DNA from 3 places in the Rahnella sp. ATs2 genome. Region 2 is predicted to be linked to each of the others. Evidence: predicted binding sites of a transcription regulator. Region 2 holds the regulator's gene; each other region holds the start of a gene.
What was found. Region 2 encodes Fur, which represses iron uptake genes when iron is present. Its sites were predicted from a motif close to ATAATAATGAGAACNACTATCAA; they were not measured.

Region 1 (4,690 bases), on a different contig from region 2:
GTGCAGGTGCATCACTGGATGAGCGCGCAGGAATTCAGTGCGTTGTTCGCGCTGGCGCAAGCCGCTCCCGGACCGAATATGATGATCGTGCCGCTGATTGGCTGGCAGGTTGCGGGGTGGTCCGGTCTGCTGGTGTCTTCGCTGGCAAAATTTGGTCCGTCTTCTGTGGTGACCCTGATCGTGATGGGGGGCTGGAAGCGTTATAAAGACCGCCCGTGGCGTCAGGTTATTCAGCGCGGACTGGTGCCGGTCACCGTCGGGCTGGTGGTGTCGAGCGGACTGTTGATCGCCAAAGCTTCAGCCACCACGCTGTCACTTGCGGGTGTGATCGCCCTGTGTACCCTGCTGGCGCTTAATAAGCGGATCCACCCGTTATGGGTACTGGCAGTCGGCGCGGTACTGGGAATGGTGCTTGGCTGATAGCATTTGAGAACCTGATCGCAATATCAGTCAGGTAAATAGGTTATTCCTTAAGCATTAAGTTTCTATATTTATCAATTCTTTATAGACACAAAATAATTAAGGATGATGATGAAAATCAAACCTCTGAACCTGGCTGTTTCTGCCCTTCTGTTTTCCATACCGGCTGCTTTTGCTGATACCGATCAGCCCGAACTGAGTCAGCGGGAAGTGACATTGCTGACCGTTGATGGCCTGCAATTTAAAGATCTCAATCACTCCGGCAAACTCGAACCTTATGAGGACTGGCGACTGACGCCGGAAGAACGCGCGGCGGATCTGGTAAAACGTATGACGCTGGAGGAAAAAGCCGGGGTGATGATGCACGGCTCCGCGCCAACGGCCAACAGTCCGATCGGCGCCGGGACTCACTATGATATGGCGGCGGCGGAAAAGATGATTTCCGGCGCCAAGGTCAACAGTCTGATCACCCGGTTGTCAGCGGAAGATCCTGCGGTGATGGCAGAAGAAAACAATAAACTGCAGCAGATTGCTGAAAAATCACGACTCGGTATTCCGGTCACCATCAGCAGTGATCCACGTAACTCGTTTGAATATCTGACTGGCGCGAGCACGGCTTCCGGCAAATTCACACAGTGGCCTGAAACCTTAGGGCTGGCAGCAATTGGCAATGAAAAACTCACCCGCCGCTACGCCGATATCGTCCGTCAGGAATATCTGGCCGTCGGCATTCGCGAGGCACTTTCTCCGCAGGCCGATCTGGCAACAGAACCGCGCTGGGCGCGGATCAGTGGCACTTTCGGTGAAGACCCGGCGCGGGTGCATAACATGGTGCGCGGCTACATCGAAGGGATGCAAAATGGCGGCGATGGCCTGAATCAGGGCAGCGTGATTTCGGTGGTGAAGCACTGGGTCGGGTACGGTGCGGCGGAGAACGGCTACGACAGCCACAACGTCTACGGCAAGAATGCCGTGTTTCCGGGCAATAATCTCAAAGAGCACATCTATCCGTTTACCGGCGCTTTCGAAGCCAATGTCGCCAGCGTCATGCCCACCTATTCCATTTTGAAAAATGCATCCTTTGAAGGCAAACCGCTTGAACAGGTCGGTGCCGGATTCAGCCATCAGTTACTGACGGATATCCTGCGCGGTCAGTATGGTTTCAAAGGGGTGATCCTCAGCGACTGGTTGATCACCAGCAACTGCGAAGACGAATGCCTGAACGGTTCGCCGGAAGGCAAAGAACCGGTCCCCGGCGGTATGTCCTGGGGCGTTGAAAACCTGACGCCACAGCAGCGTTTCGTCAAAGCGGTGAAGGCCGGTGTGGATCAGTTTGGCGGCGTGACTGACTCCCAACTCCTGGTGAATGCGGTCAACGAAAACCAGCTGACACAGCAGCGGCTGGATGAATCCGTGGTGCGCATCCTTGAGCAAAAATTCCGCACAGGACTGTTTGAAAATCCGTTTGTGGATCCTCAGAAAGCGGTAAAAACCGTCGGACGCGCAGACTGGCAGAAAGAAGCCGATGCGGCGCAACGTCACTCCCTTGTTTTACTGCAAAATACCGGTGACCTGTTACCGCTGAAAAAAGGCAAAAAAGTGTGGCTGTATGGTATCGAACCGAAAGCCGCACAGGCCGCAGGTTTCACAGTGGTGAATGCGCTGGAAAAAGCTGATGTCGCGCTGATCCGCGCTCATGCACCTTATGAACAACCGCATAAACAGTGGTTCTTCGGCAAGCGCCACCATGAAGGTTCACTGGCCTTTACCGATGACAATGCCGATTATCAGGCCATCGTAAAAGCCAGCAAAGCGGTACCCACGGTGGTCACGGTGTACCTCGACCGCCCTGCCATTCTGACCAACGTGAATGACAAAGCAAAAGCGGTGATCGGTAATTTCGGCGTCAGCGATGCGGTGCTGTTTAGCCGTCTGACCAGCAGCGAAGCTTATACCGGCAAACTGCCGTTCGAGCTGCCGTCATCGATGGAAGCCGTGCTTAAACAACAGTCGGATATGCCGCATGACAGCGAAAACCCGCTGTTTGACATTGGCTTTGGTCTGGCACGTTAACGCCTGCGTTTAGCTGACTACCCTCGCCAGCACAAAACCGTCCCAGCCTTTGCTGCCGACGGTTTGCAGCGCGGTGGCAGATAAGCGGGGTTCCTGCTCAATCATCTCAATATAGCGGCGAACGCCTTGTACACGGGCGTCGTCGCTACGGGGATCGACCACCGCGCCGTCTCTCACTGCATTATTTCCCGATCTCGGTCGTGAACTTCTTCGATTTTAAAAAACTCACTCTTAAAGCTAATCCGTAACTGCGGTTTTGTCTGCGTTTTCAAGGGAATCCTTCACATTTGGCGATTCGGCAGGCACATCCGATATCCATTGCCTGAGTAAGGTTGTTCGTAAAACAATCAAAAAGACCCTGCTTTTCATCATGATAAACCTGCGCCAGTTCACACTTTTAGAAGAAACCCCCCGTGAATTTGTAAAATAATAATGATAACAATTATCATTAAGTTTAACATTCGTCTCGTTTTCGTTAAGCCATACCGCGTTATTGCACCACGTCTTTCGCGCGGAACCCTGTTGGCTTTTTGGGTCTATTTCACACGCATCAATTAATCACCTGATGATTTATCAGGTTATTTATAGGGAATATGAATATGTTGTTGGCTTTTCCCCTCAAACGCTCGGTGCTTATGTGCGCCATGGCGCTGGCCGTTCCGGCTGCATCAATGGCTGCCGAAGATACGGTGGTTGTCAAAGCCGCACCTGCTGATACCGCAGATGCCCCGACGCAGGGTTACAGTGCAAAAACCAGTAAAAGCGCGACCAAAACGGATCAGCCGCTGATCACTACCGGTCAGGCCGTGTCTGTCGTGACCCGTCAGCAAATGACGGACCAGAACGCCACCACGGTGAACGCTGCACTGAACTATACGCCCGGCGTCTTCACCAACTTTGCCGGTGGCGCAACGCGTTATGACACAATTTCCCTGCGCGGTTTCCACGGCGGTGACGTCAACAACACCTTCCTTGATGGCCTGCGTATTCTCAGCGATGGCGCAACTTATAACTCCATTCAGGTTGATCCGTGGTTCCTCGAACGTATTGATGTGGTGAAAGGCCCGTCTTCTGCGCTTTACGGCCAGAGCATTCCCGGCGGTGTGGTGATGGAAACCACCAAGCGCCCGCAGTTTGCTGAAGAAGGTCACTTCCAGCTTTCCGGTGGTACACAAAACACCAAAGGCGGCGCGTTCGATTACACTAACGCGATCAACGATCAGCTGGCATTCCGCCTGACCGGTATGACCCGCAGCAGTGACACGCAGTACGATCACCAGCGTGAAGAGCGTTACGCGATTTCTCCGCAATTACTGTGGACGCCGGATGAAAACACCTCCCTGTTACTGCGGGCTTATCTGCAAAAAGATCCGTCCGGCGGTTATCACGCCGCAGTGCCTGCCGACGGCAGCCTGTACGGTCAGAAACTGAGCCGTGGTTTCTTCGATGGCGAAACCACCCGCAACCAGTTCAAACGCTGGGAGCAGATCTACAGCTACGAATTCCAGCACGCGTTTAACGACATATGGTCATTCCGCCAGAACGCCAACTACACCCATTCCAATACCGAACTGGATCAGGTGTATCAGGCTGGCTGGAACGCAGACCGTACGCTGATGAATCGCTACTATTCCGGTGAGAAATCGTCTCTGGATACGTTTGCTATCGACAACCAGCTGGAAGCCGATTTCGCCACTGGCGAACTGGCACATAAAGTGGTTCTGGGCTTTGATTATTCCCACTTTGTCAACGACGTGAAATCTGATGGTGCCACCGCTGAGCCACTTAACCCGTACACCGGTGTGGGCGGCGATGCACTGGATTATTACAGCCATTCACGCGGTAAAAACCGTTATGAGCAGATGGGCACTTATCTGCAAGATGAAATGAGCTGGAACAAGTGGTATCTGACCCTGTCAGGCCGTTACGACACGCTGAAAACGTCCAGCCGCAGCTACGAAAGCATTTACGGCACGCAGAGTAACAGCGAACGTAAAGATGAACACTTCAGCAGCCGCGCTTCCCTGCTGTACGCCTTCGACAGCGGGATTTCTCCGTACGTCAGCTACAGTCAGGCGATGACCCCATCTGCCCTGCCGGGTGCTGATGGCACCCTGCTGAAACCGATGCAGAGCGAACAATACGAAGCCGGTATCAAATACCAGCCGGTCGGCACGTCCGATATGTACAGCGCGGC
Region 2 (4,690 bases):
TTCTGTCTGCTGGTAATGACAGGTGCATGGTGGTTTTGTTTTTCATCGCGAATTAATGTGTTTTTGATGTTTACTTTTAAACCCTGTTTTTTGTGTGCTGAAACGTTTAAATGAACGATTAAAATTATCAATTCACTGATTATGTTATTTATTTTAGTTACTCCTCCGCTTAACTCTTTCCTATGGCATTTTGTTACACTTTTTCATCTTTATGTGCACTTTGTCATACTTCAGCGATCAATGAGTAATTACTCATTGATAATTCGCGTCGCGAAAAATACTCTTGAACGTGATTTAACCGGTACGCCTTTGGCGGCCGCTTTTAATACCCGTTTGGGTTTTGTTGGTATTTTTTAGTCAAAGATGAGGAATTTCTATGCACAAGCACCTTAACAGGGGCAGGGGATCGGCTTACCTGAAACCTGCACTATATTCTCTTGCCGGCACCTTATTGGGTGGCGGAATGATGTTTTCTGAAGATGCCAAAGCGGCAGGTTTTATTGATGATTCGACGCTGACCGGCGGTGTGTATTACTGGCAGCGTGAGCGTGACCGCAAGGACATGGATCCGGCGAGCGACAACTACAAAGACTACACAACCAACCTTTCACATTCTACCGCTAACCTGAATCTCGATTTTTCTTCCGGCTATGCCTGGGACATGTTTGGTATTGATATCGCAGCCTTTACGGCGATTGAAATGGCCGAAAGCAGCGAAAGCGGACATCCCAACGAAATCGCTTTCTCCAACAGCAACCGTGCTTACGACGAAGATTACTCCGGTGATAAAAGTGGGGTCAGCCTGTACAAAGCCGCCGGTAAATTTAAATACGGCGGATTCTGGGGACATGCCGGTTACATCCAGCCAACGGGCCAGACACTGATTGCACCGCACTGGAGCTTCATGCCGGGAACTTACCGCGGTGCGGAAGCGGGCTACAAGCACGATTTCGGTGATCCGGGAGAATTGAGTTTCTCCTACATGTGGGCGGATGAATATAAATCTCCGTGGCATCTGGAAATGGATGATTTCCGCCAGAACGATAAGAAAACGGGCGTTTCATACATCCACTCTCTTGGAGCGAAATACGACTTCAAAAACGACTTTGTGCTGGAAGGCGCTTTTGGTCAGGCTGAAAGTTACGTCGATCAGTATTTTGCCAAAGCGTCTTACAAAATCGATCTGATGGGCAATCCGCTGACCACCAGCTACCAGTTCTACGGTGCGGAAGATCGCATCAGCAATAAGAACGATCCGAACAGCTTGTATGACGGGATGGCCTGGTTGCAGGCGCTGACTTTCGGTTACACCACTGGTCAGTTTAACTGGCGGCTGGAAGGTACGATGGTCAAAGCGGAAGGTAATCAGGGCTACTTCCTGCAACGTATGACCCCGACGTATTCCTCCTCCAACGGTCGTCTTGACGTGTGGTGGGATAACCGTTCGGACTTCAACGCCAACGGCGAGAAAGCGGTGTACGCCGGCGTACTTTACGATCTGGCGAAATGGGATCTGCCGGGCTTTGCCGTCGGGGGTTCTTACGTTTACGCGTGGGACGCCAAACCGAGTACCAACGCCGCTTATGACCAGAGCCAGCGTCTGAAAGAGAGCGCCTGGAGCCTGGATGCGCTTTACACCATTCAGGAAGGCCGCGCGAAGGGGACACTGTTCAAACTGCATTACACCCAGTACGACAACCACTCGGATATTCCGAGCTGGGGCGGGGGTTACGGCAACATATTCCAGGATGAAAAAGACGTGAAATTCATCGTTATTGCTCCATTCACTATTTTCTGAGGTCGTTATGTCGATGAATAAATTACTGATGATGGCGGTATCGGCTGTTCTGCTGGCAGGCTGTGCGCCTACCGCCGATCAGGCACAGATTTCGCAAACGCGTGAAGACTACCGCGCGTGTATTAATTCTTCAGAAGGTAATCCGGACAAACTGGCATCCTGTCAGGTGTTGCTGAACAAGCTGAAACAGGAAAAAACACACCAGAAATTTGCGGAACAGGAAACAGTTCGCGTGCTGGATTACCAGCGCTGTCTGACGGCGCGCAAAACCGGTGATGGTCAGGCATATGCGGCGGATTGCGGTAAAATCTGGCAGGAAATCACATCCAATAACGCGCCTGCAATGGCGAACTAATAGCAGATTTTTGTAAAAGCCTTAGCTGGCAAAATCATCATTATCAAAAGCGAAACCCCGGCTTGCCGGGGTTTTTTACGTCGGCAAGCGGCGTCTGTGTTCGGGGTGAGAGGCAGACATAAAAAAACCGCTTTCCAGCGGTTAGTTTATTTAGAACATTTGCGACAATCGAAGCTGTGCAAATTAATGCGCAGGTTTGTCATTGTGCAAAGATTCATCTTCACGGCAGTCGCCTGCTTCACAGTGGCCGTACAGGTACAGACTGTGGTTGGTCAGTTTGATGCCATGTTTTTTAGCAATCTCACGCTGACGACCTTCAATATATTCGTCACGGAATTCAATCACACGACCGCAATCCAGGCAGATCAGGTGATCGTGGTGATGTTGCTGAGTCAGTTCGAATACGGACTTGCCGCCTTCGAAGTTATGACGGGTGACGATACCAGCATCATCAAACTGGTTCAGAACACGATAAACCGTGGCCAGACCAATTTCTTCGCCCATATCAATCAGTTGCTTGTACAGATCTTCCGCACTAACGTGATGACCTTCCGGCGCTTGCAGCACTTCCAGGATTTTGAGGCGCGGAAGCGTGACTTTTAAGCCGGCTTTCTTCAGTGCGGTGTTGTTGTCAGTCATGCGGATTCAGTCCTGTTACTATGTGCTAATCAAGTTGAGGCATGCAGCCTGTGGCATCGGCGGCACAAAATTGTTCGTTTACTGTTCTTCGTTTAAGGGAAGTGTGCCCATTCTCGTAAACGACAGCCTGTTAATAAAGATCACAAATTGCCTGTCACACTAATAATGCAACGACTTGATCGATAGAAAAAACAGATGAACTCAGTGTACCTTGATACGACCGAAAGTTACAATTTTGTAGCGGTTAAATTGTTAATTTCAGTAATAGTTTGGCCCTTCAATTGTAGAATAAATCCTCAGGGCCAACAGGGTTTTAGCCGATAATTTCTGAAAGGCTGAGTTCTTCTGTGATCTGTTTCACCCACGCATCAACACGTTCAGCGGTCAGTTCCGGCTGACGGTCTTCGTCAATTGCCAGTCCGATGAAGTGCTTATCATCTGCCAGGCCTTTGGATGCTTCAAAGTGGTAACCTTCAGTTGGCCAGTGTCCGACAATCACTGCGCCGCGTGGCTCAATGATATCGCGCACGGTACCCAGTGCATCGCAGAAATACTCGGCATAGTCTTCCTGATCGCCGCAGCCAAACAGGGCAACCAGCTTACCTTCAAAATCTATCTCTTCGAGCGACGGGAAAAAGTCATCCCAGTCACACTGCGCTTCACCGTAATACCAGGTTGGAATTCCGATCAGCAAAATATCGAATTTTTCCAGATCCTCTTTGCTGCTCTTCGCAATGTCATGCACCTCAGCCACATCTTTACCCAATTGTTTCTGGATCATTTTAGCGATGTTTTCGGTGTTACCTGTATCGGATCCAAAGAAGATACCTACAACGGCCATAAGATTATCTAACCTCTTGTTCTAAATGAAGTGCCCTGCATTGCAGGCAATAATAGCGAAGATGATACCAAACTCGCGAGGCGGAGAATATGCTTCTGCTCGCCTTCTTAACTGGGGAATAAGTTTATCGGGCAATATTTTAAAGTGTTATCGCCATCGTGTGCTTATCAACCACAGGGTTCCTGAGGTCATAAGCAAAGTGAAGAAATAAACCGGCTCCTTCCTTAAGTTTACGCATGTCCCGCCGATAGATGATGCGAGAGCAATCTCAACATAATAAAGAAATCGATGCCCGGAGAGGTGTTCAAACATGTCCGGGGGCGTAAGCCTGCTGGTTACCTGTTTTGATTCTCCGCATCCCCGTCAATCCTCAGACCAGAAACAGTCCTGTTTCGAGAGAGGCATATCGTGCAGTTTTTAAAAAATATTACCATCAGGGCCGCTTTATTAACCATTCTTGGCATCTTCTGCGTGATGTGGGCCGGTGTTTCCCTTTATACCGTCACATCACTTGGCACATTAACGCAAAATACCAGGAACAGTACCGAACTGGTCAACAACATGACGCTGATCAGCAAAGGTAACGATCAGTATTTCCGTACCGTGACGCGTCTGAGTCGTGCGGTTGCACAGCTTCAGGCTGACCCGTCAAAGGGCCCTGAAATTTTTGACAGCGCCAAACAATCTCTTGATGGACTGACTCAGGCGCTGGCTGATTTTAAATCAGTACCCCATCCGGGCCTGGAAGAATCAGCCATTCAGGAACTGCAGACCAGCTGGGAAAACCTGCTGACACAGGGCGTTACGCCGTTATTCAATGCTGCCAGCAGTAAGAATATCGACACCTATAACCAGTTAGCCAACACCACGGTTCCGGCGCTGAGCCGCACTTTTGGTTCATCAATGGAAAAAGTCAGCAGCCAGATTGCAGTTGATTTTCAGGCCGCACAAAATGAATCCAATCATCTGACCTACATGAGCAAAGTGATCCAGCTGAGCGCATTTGGTATTGGTTTGATCCTGTTGCTGCTGACCGACCGCTATCTGGTGATGGCGC
Region 3 (4,690 bases), on a different contig from region 2:
TCCGGCCACGACAGGGCGCTGTTCATCACGTAGCGGGCGAAGATCCCAACCGGGATCACCGCGACCATCAGCAGTAACGCAATACCGGCGAGCCACATCGCGCAGCGGTAAAGAATGTCCATCAGGGTGTGATAACTCGAGACCATAAATCCCCCGGCGAAAGATCATAAAGAGGCAGCCCGCAGGCTGCCGGAGTCAGGGTTTACTGAACGTCAGCGATTTGCTGCATCAGTTCCTGATGGTCTTTGCCGAATTCATCGCGCACGGATTGCGTGGCTTTGACATAAGTCGCAGGGTCGATCTCCTGGAATTTCACGCCGCCTGCTTTCATCGTTGCCAGCGCTTTCTCGTTATAGGCTTTCCACAGTTCGCGTTGCTCGTCCTGTGCTTCTTTCGCCAGTTTGAGGATTAACTGCTGGTCTTCCGGTTTCAGTTTGTCCCATTTCACCTTTGAATACAGGAACAGCTCCGGAATGATGAAGTGACGGCTGTAGGTGTAGTTTTTTACCACCGGCAGATAGTTGTGGGCGACAAACGTCGGTGGGTTGTTTTCGGTACCGTCGATAACCCCGGTCTGCATGCCGCTGAACACTTCACTGACGCCCATCGCCACCGGGTTAGCGCCCATGGCTTTCAGCGTCGCCAGCGCAATCGGGCTGCCTTGTACGCGGATTTTCATGCCGTGCAAATCTTCCGGTTTCACCACCGGCTCTTTGGTGATCAGGTTGCGCGTGCCGCCGTCCATCCAGCCGAGGAATACCAGACGGGAGTTCGGGTTGTTGGTGATTTTGTCGCCGATTTCTTTACCAATCTGACCGTCGAGCACTTTGTGCATGTGGTCTTCATCGCGGAATATATAGGGCAGGGTGAAGACGTTTATCTCCGGTAAAATCGAGGCAACCGGCGTCATCGATACGCGGATAATATCCAGCGCGCCAAGCTGTGCCTGTTCAATTTCCTGCTTTTCATCTCCCAGAACACCGCCAGGGAACGTTTTGATTTCGAGGCGTCCGTCCGTTTGCTTTTGCAGCTTTTCGCCCATGTGCTGAACGGCGACGACGTTTGGATAGCCTTGCGGATGCACGTCGGCGGCCTTCAGTGTTTGTGCGGATACACCCGCGGTAAATAAGAGGGTCGCGGAACTCAGGCAAAGGCTGAGAAGTGCTTTTTGCATTTTCATCAGTTTGTCTCCAGGGTACTCAGTAAGGGAAAGATAAATGGGAGCAAGTGTCGATCAGAGCGAACGGAAGGTCCGGCCTGTTCATTATGAAATAGGCGTAAATAAGCTTTTAAATTATAGGGATACAAGACGTGCCGGTATGCGGTCTTCGCCTGAGTAAGCACCTTATCCTATTTTTTACTGCGCGGTATTTGAGCGTTATCACAAACTCGCAACAAATGTAAAAAGGTGTTGCTTAATATTTAAAACGTTGTTTTGACTTGGATAGTGATGCTCAGATGATTGATTTACCGCGTGATTTTTATAGAAACTGTGACGCAGGTTAAATTGTTCATCCCTTGTGCAAACACGAAAAACCTTGTCGTCTGTCAATGACACGCCAGCCTCCAGGCGCGACAATGTAAATAATAATGAGAACGACTATCAATTAGGCCTTTTTCTTTGATATCATTCGGCGTTATTCATTCCTTCTACACACTGATTCTGGCTGGAGGCGACGCGTGAAAACGGCTCGCAATAAGATGAAAGAGGCGACCTCATTACTGATGTCGTTGATGTTGGTTGCTGGCTTAAGCGGCAACGCGATGGCTGCACCTGCGACGCCGGCTGGACAAGCCGTCAATTCTGCAGCATCTCAACCGGCAGCGGCGGATGCCCCTGCACCGGCGACCAGTGATGCAACGCCAGCACCGGTGATGCAACCGGCTCCGACCGAAGCGACGCCTGTCATTCCTACCGATTTGTCTGTTATGGGCATGTATCATCACGCTGATGCGGTGGTGAAAACCGTCATGATTGGCCTGCTGCTGGCCTCTGTCGTCACCTGGGCGTTGCTGTTCAGCAAAGGTGCTGAAGTGTTCACTGGCAAACGCCGTATGCGCCGCGAATTTGATGCGCTGTCTTCTGTCCGTACACTGGATGAAGCCGCTGAACAGGCGGAAAGCTTCGCCGCCAGCAGCATCAGCGCGCAGATGATCCGCGATGCACAGAATGAGCTCGAGCTGTCAGCAGGTTCCATCGACAACAACGGGATTAAAGAGCGTACCGGTTTCCGCCTTGAGCGTCGCGTCAGCGCAGCCGGTCGTTACATGGGCCGTGGCAACGGTATTCTGGCGACTATCGGGGCAATCTCTCCGTTCGTCGGCCTTTTCGGTACTGTGTGGGGCATCATGAACAGCTTCATCGGTATCGCACAAACGCAGACCACTAACCTGGCTGTCGTGGCACCGGGCATCGCAGAAGCCTTGCTGGCGACCGCTGTCGGTCTGGTTGCAGCGATTCCTGCCGTGGTTATCTACAACATTTTCGCCCGTACCATTACCTCTTACCGTCATCAGGTTGGCGATGTAGCGGCGCAGATTATTCTGTTGCAGGGTCGTGATTTGGATCTGGCTGCCAGCAAAGGCGATGCGCCACGTGGTCAGACAGGTCAGTTACGCGTAGGGTAAGAACAGATTATGGCTATTCGGTTAAACGACGATATCGACGAAAGCGGTGAAATGCATGACATCAACGTCACGCCTTTCATCGACGTCATGCTGGTATTGCTGATCATCTTCATGGTGGCCGCACCGCTGGCGACCGTGGATGTGCGGGTTGATTTACCCGCCTCTACGGCGAAACAGCAGCCGCGTCCGGAGAAACCGATCTTCCTGTCGGTGAAAGCAGACAAACAACTGTTCCTCGGCGACACGCCGGTCAACAGCGATAATCTGACCTCGATGCTGGATCAACGTACTCAGGGTAATAAGCAGAGCACGATTTTCTTCCGTGCGGATAAGACGGTGGATTACGAAACGCTGATGAAAGTGATGGATAACCTGCGTAAAGCCGGTTACCTGAAAGTCGGACTGGTTGGCGCTGAACAAACCGGTGCCGCTGCGGCGCAGTAAGTTTTCCTCCCGATCAGACGCACAAAAAAGGCCAGCGATGCTGGCCTTTCGTTTATCTGTAAAACCGAAACTCAGGTCACCGGCGCCGGGTTGAATACCGCCAGCGCATTATGGATGCCCCAGGTGTCTGACCAGGTTTTCTTGCGCCCGCTGGCGATATCGAGAATGAAGTGGAACAGTTCCCAGCCCACATCTTCGATAGTCGCGTCGCCGGTCGCAATCGTACCGGCGTTGATGTCCATCAGATCGTGCCAGCGGTTAGCCAGCGTGGTGCGGGTCGCCATTTTAATCACCGGCACCGCCAGCAGGCCGTAAGGCGTACCGCGTCCGGTGGTAAAGACCTGCACGGTAATCCCGGATGCCAGTTGCTGTGTTCCGCAGACAAAATCACTGGCAGGCGTGGCTGCGTAGATCAGGCCTTTTTTGGTCGGACGCTGACCCGGAGACAATACTTCTGAAATTGCGCTGGTGCCGGATTTTGCAATCGAGCCGAGCGCTTTTTCCACCACGTTAGCCAGACCGCCTTTTTTGTTACCCGGAGACGGGTTGGCGCTGCGGTCGGTTTGTCCCATCGACAGATAATCATCGTACCAGGCCATTTCTTCCAGCAGGCGTTTACCCACTTCGACATCCGCAGCGCGCGGCGTCAGTAAGTGGATGGCGTCGCGCACTTCAGTCACTTCCGAGAACATCACGGTTGCACCGCAGCGCACCAGCAGGTCTGAGGCATAACCGACTGCCGGGTTAGCCGTCACGCCGGAGAAAGCGTCGCTGCCGCCACATTGCGTACCCACGACCAGATCAGACGCCGGACAGGTTTCGCGCTGACGGCGGTTCAGGCGCTCAAGATGGAATTGTGCAACGGTGAGGATATCGTCCACCATCGACTGGAAGCCGACGTGCTGTTCATCCTGCAAACGGACGATATGCGTGTCGTCGAGGGAAATTGCCTGCACATCCGGCGTGCCTTCCAGCAGGCGCTCGGGTTGCAGCTTTTCACAGCCCAGACCGACCACCATCACTTCGCCGCCAAAGTTCGGGTTCAGCGCCAGATTGTGGATAGTGCGGATCGGCACCACCGCCGCGGGGGCGTTAATCGCCACGCCGCAGCCGTAGAGATGGTTCAGCGCCACGACGCCATCGACGTTAGGGAATTTCGGCAGTAAATCACGCTCGATGATTTTGACCACGTAATCCACCACGCCCGCCACACAATGCACGCTGGTGGTAATACCGAGCAGATTTTTAGTGCCTACGCTGCCGTCGTCGTTGCGATAACCTTCAAAGGTATAGCCTTCCAGCGGCGGTAAGGCTGGGGGAACGCGGGTGGCCAGCGGCAGGCTGTTAAGCTCCGGCGCGACCGGCAGTTCCACCAGGGATTCGTCAATCCAGCCGCCCTGTGCGATGTCACGCACCGCATAGCCGATGACTTCACCATAACGAATAATATCGCCACCCTGGGCAATCGGTTCTAAGGCAACTTTATGACCTTGCGGAATATGCTCAATTAATTCCAGACCATTAGAAAATCGGGTACCGGCTTTTAAACCGTTATCGTTCACAATAATAGCAACGTTATCGCTTTCATGAACCTTAATGAAAAGTGCTTCGGTTGCAT

Region 1: ACJY2G_RS23755 (TonB-dependent siderophore receptor) is a predicted target of Fur. The motif match lies at 2,920-2,942, and genes of this name have one in related genera.
Region 3: exbB (tol-pal system-associated acyl-CoA thioesterase) is a predicted target of Fur. The motif match lies at 1,585-1,607, and genes of this name have one in related genera.

The regions. Positions count from the first base shown of each region.
Region 1 is NZ_JBLYPL010000032.1:28,087-32,776, reverse strand. Features, by position in the region: gene ACJY2G_RS23770 (chromate transporter) at 1-420, shown strand, start outside; gene ACJY2G_RS23765 (glycoside hydrolase family 3 protein) at 532-2,493, shown strand; partial or broken gene ACJY2G_RS23760 (methyltransferase) at 2,503-2,703, opposite strand; gene ACJY2G_RS23755 (TonB-dependent siderophore receptor) at 3,093-4,690, shown strand, end outside.
Region 2 is NZ_JBLYPL010000010.1:172,947-177,636, reverse strand. Features, by position in the region: gene chiP (chitoporin ChiP) at 377-1,798, shown strand; gene chiQ (ChiQ/YbfN family lipoprotein) at 1,812-2,153, shown strand; gene fur (ferric iron uptake transcriptional regulator) at 2,337-2,792, opposite strand; gene fldA (flavodoxin FldA) at 3,106-3,633, opposite strand; gene ACJY2G_RS13070 (methyl-accepting chemotaxis protein) at 4,042-4,690, shown strand, end outside.
Region 3 is NZ_JBLYPL010000004.1:225,733-230,422, forward strand. Features, by position in the region: gene ACJY2G_RS05585 (TRAP transporter small permease) at 1-146, opposite strand, end outside; gene ACJY2G_RS05590 (TRAP transporter substrate-binding protein) at 203-1,180, opposite strand; gene exbB (tol-pal system-associated acyl-CoA thioesterase) at 1,702-2,628, shown strand; gene exbD (TonB system transport protein ExbD) at 2,638-3,072, shown strand; gene garD (galactarate dehydratase) at 3,144-4,690, opposite strand, start outside.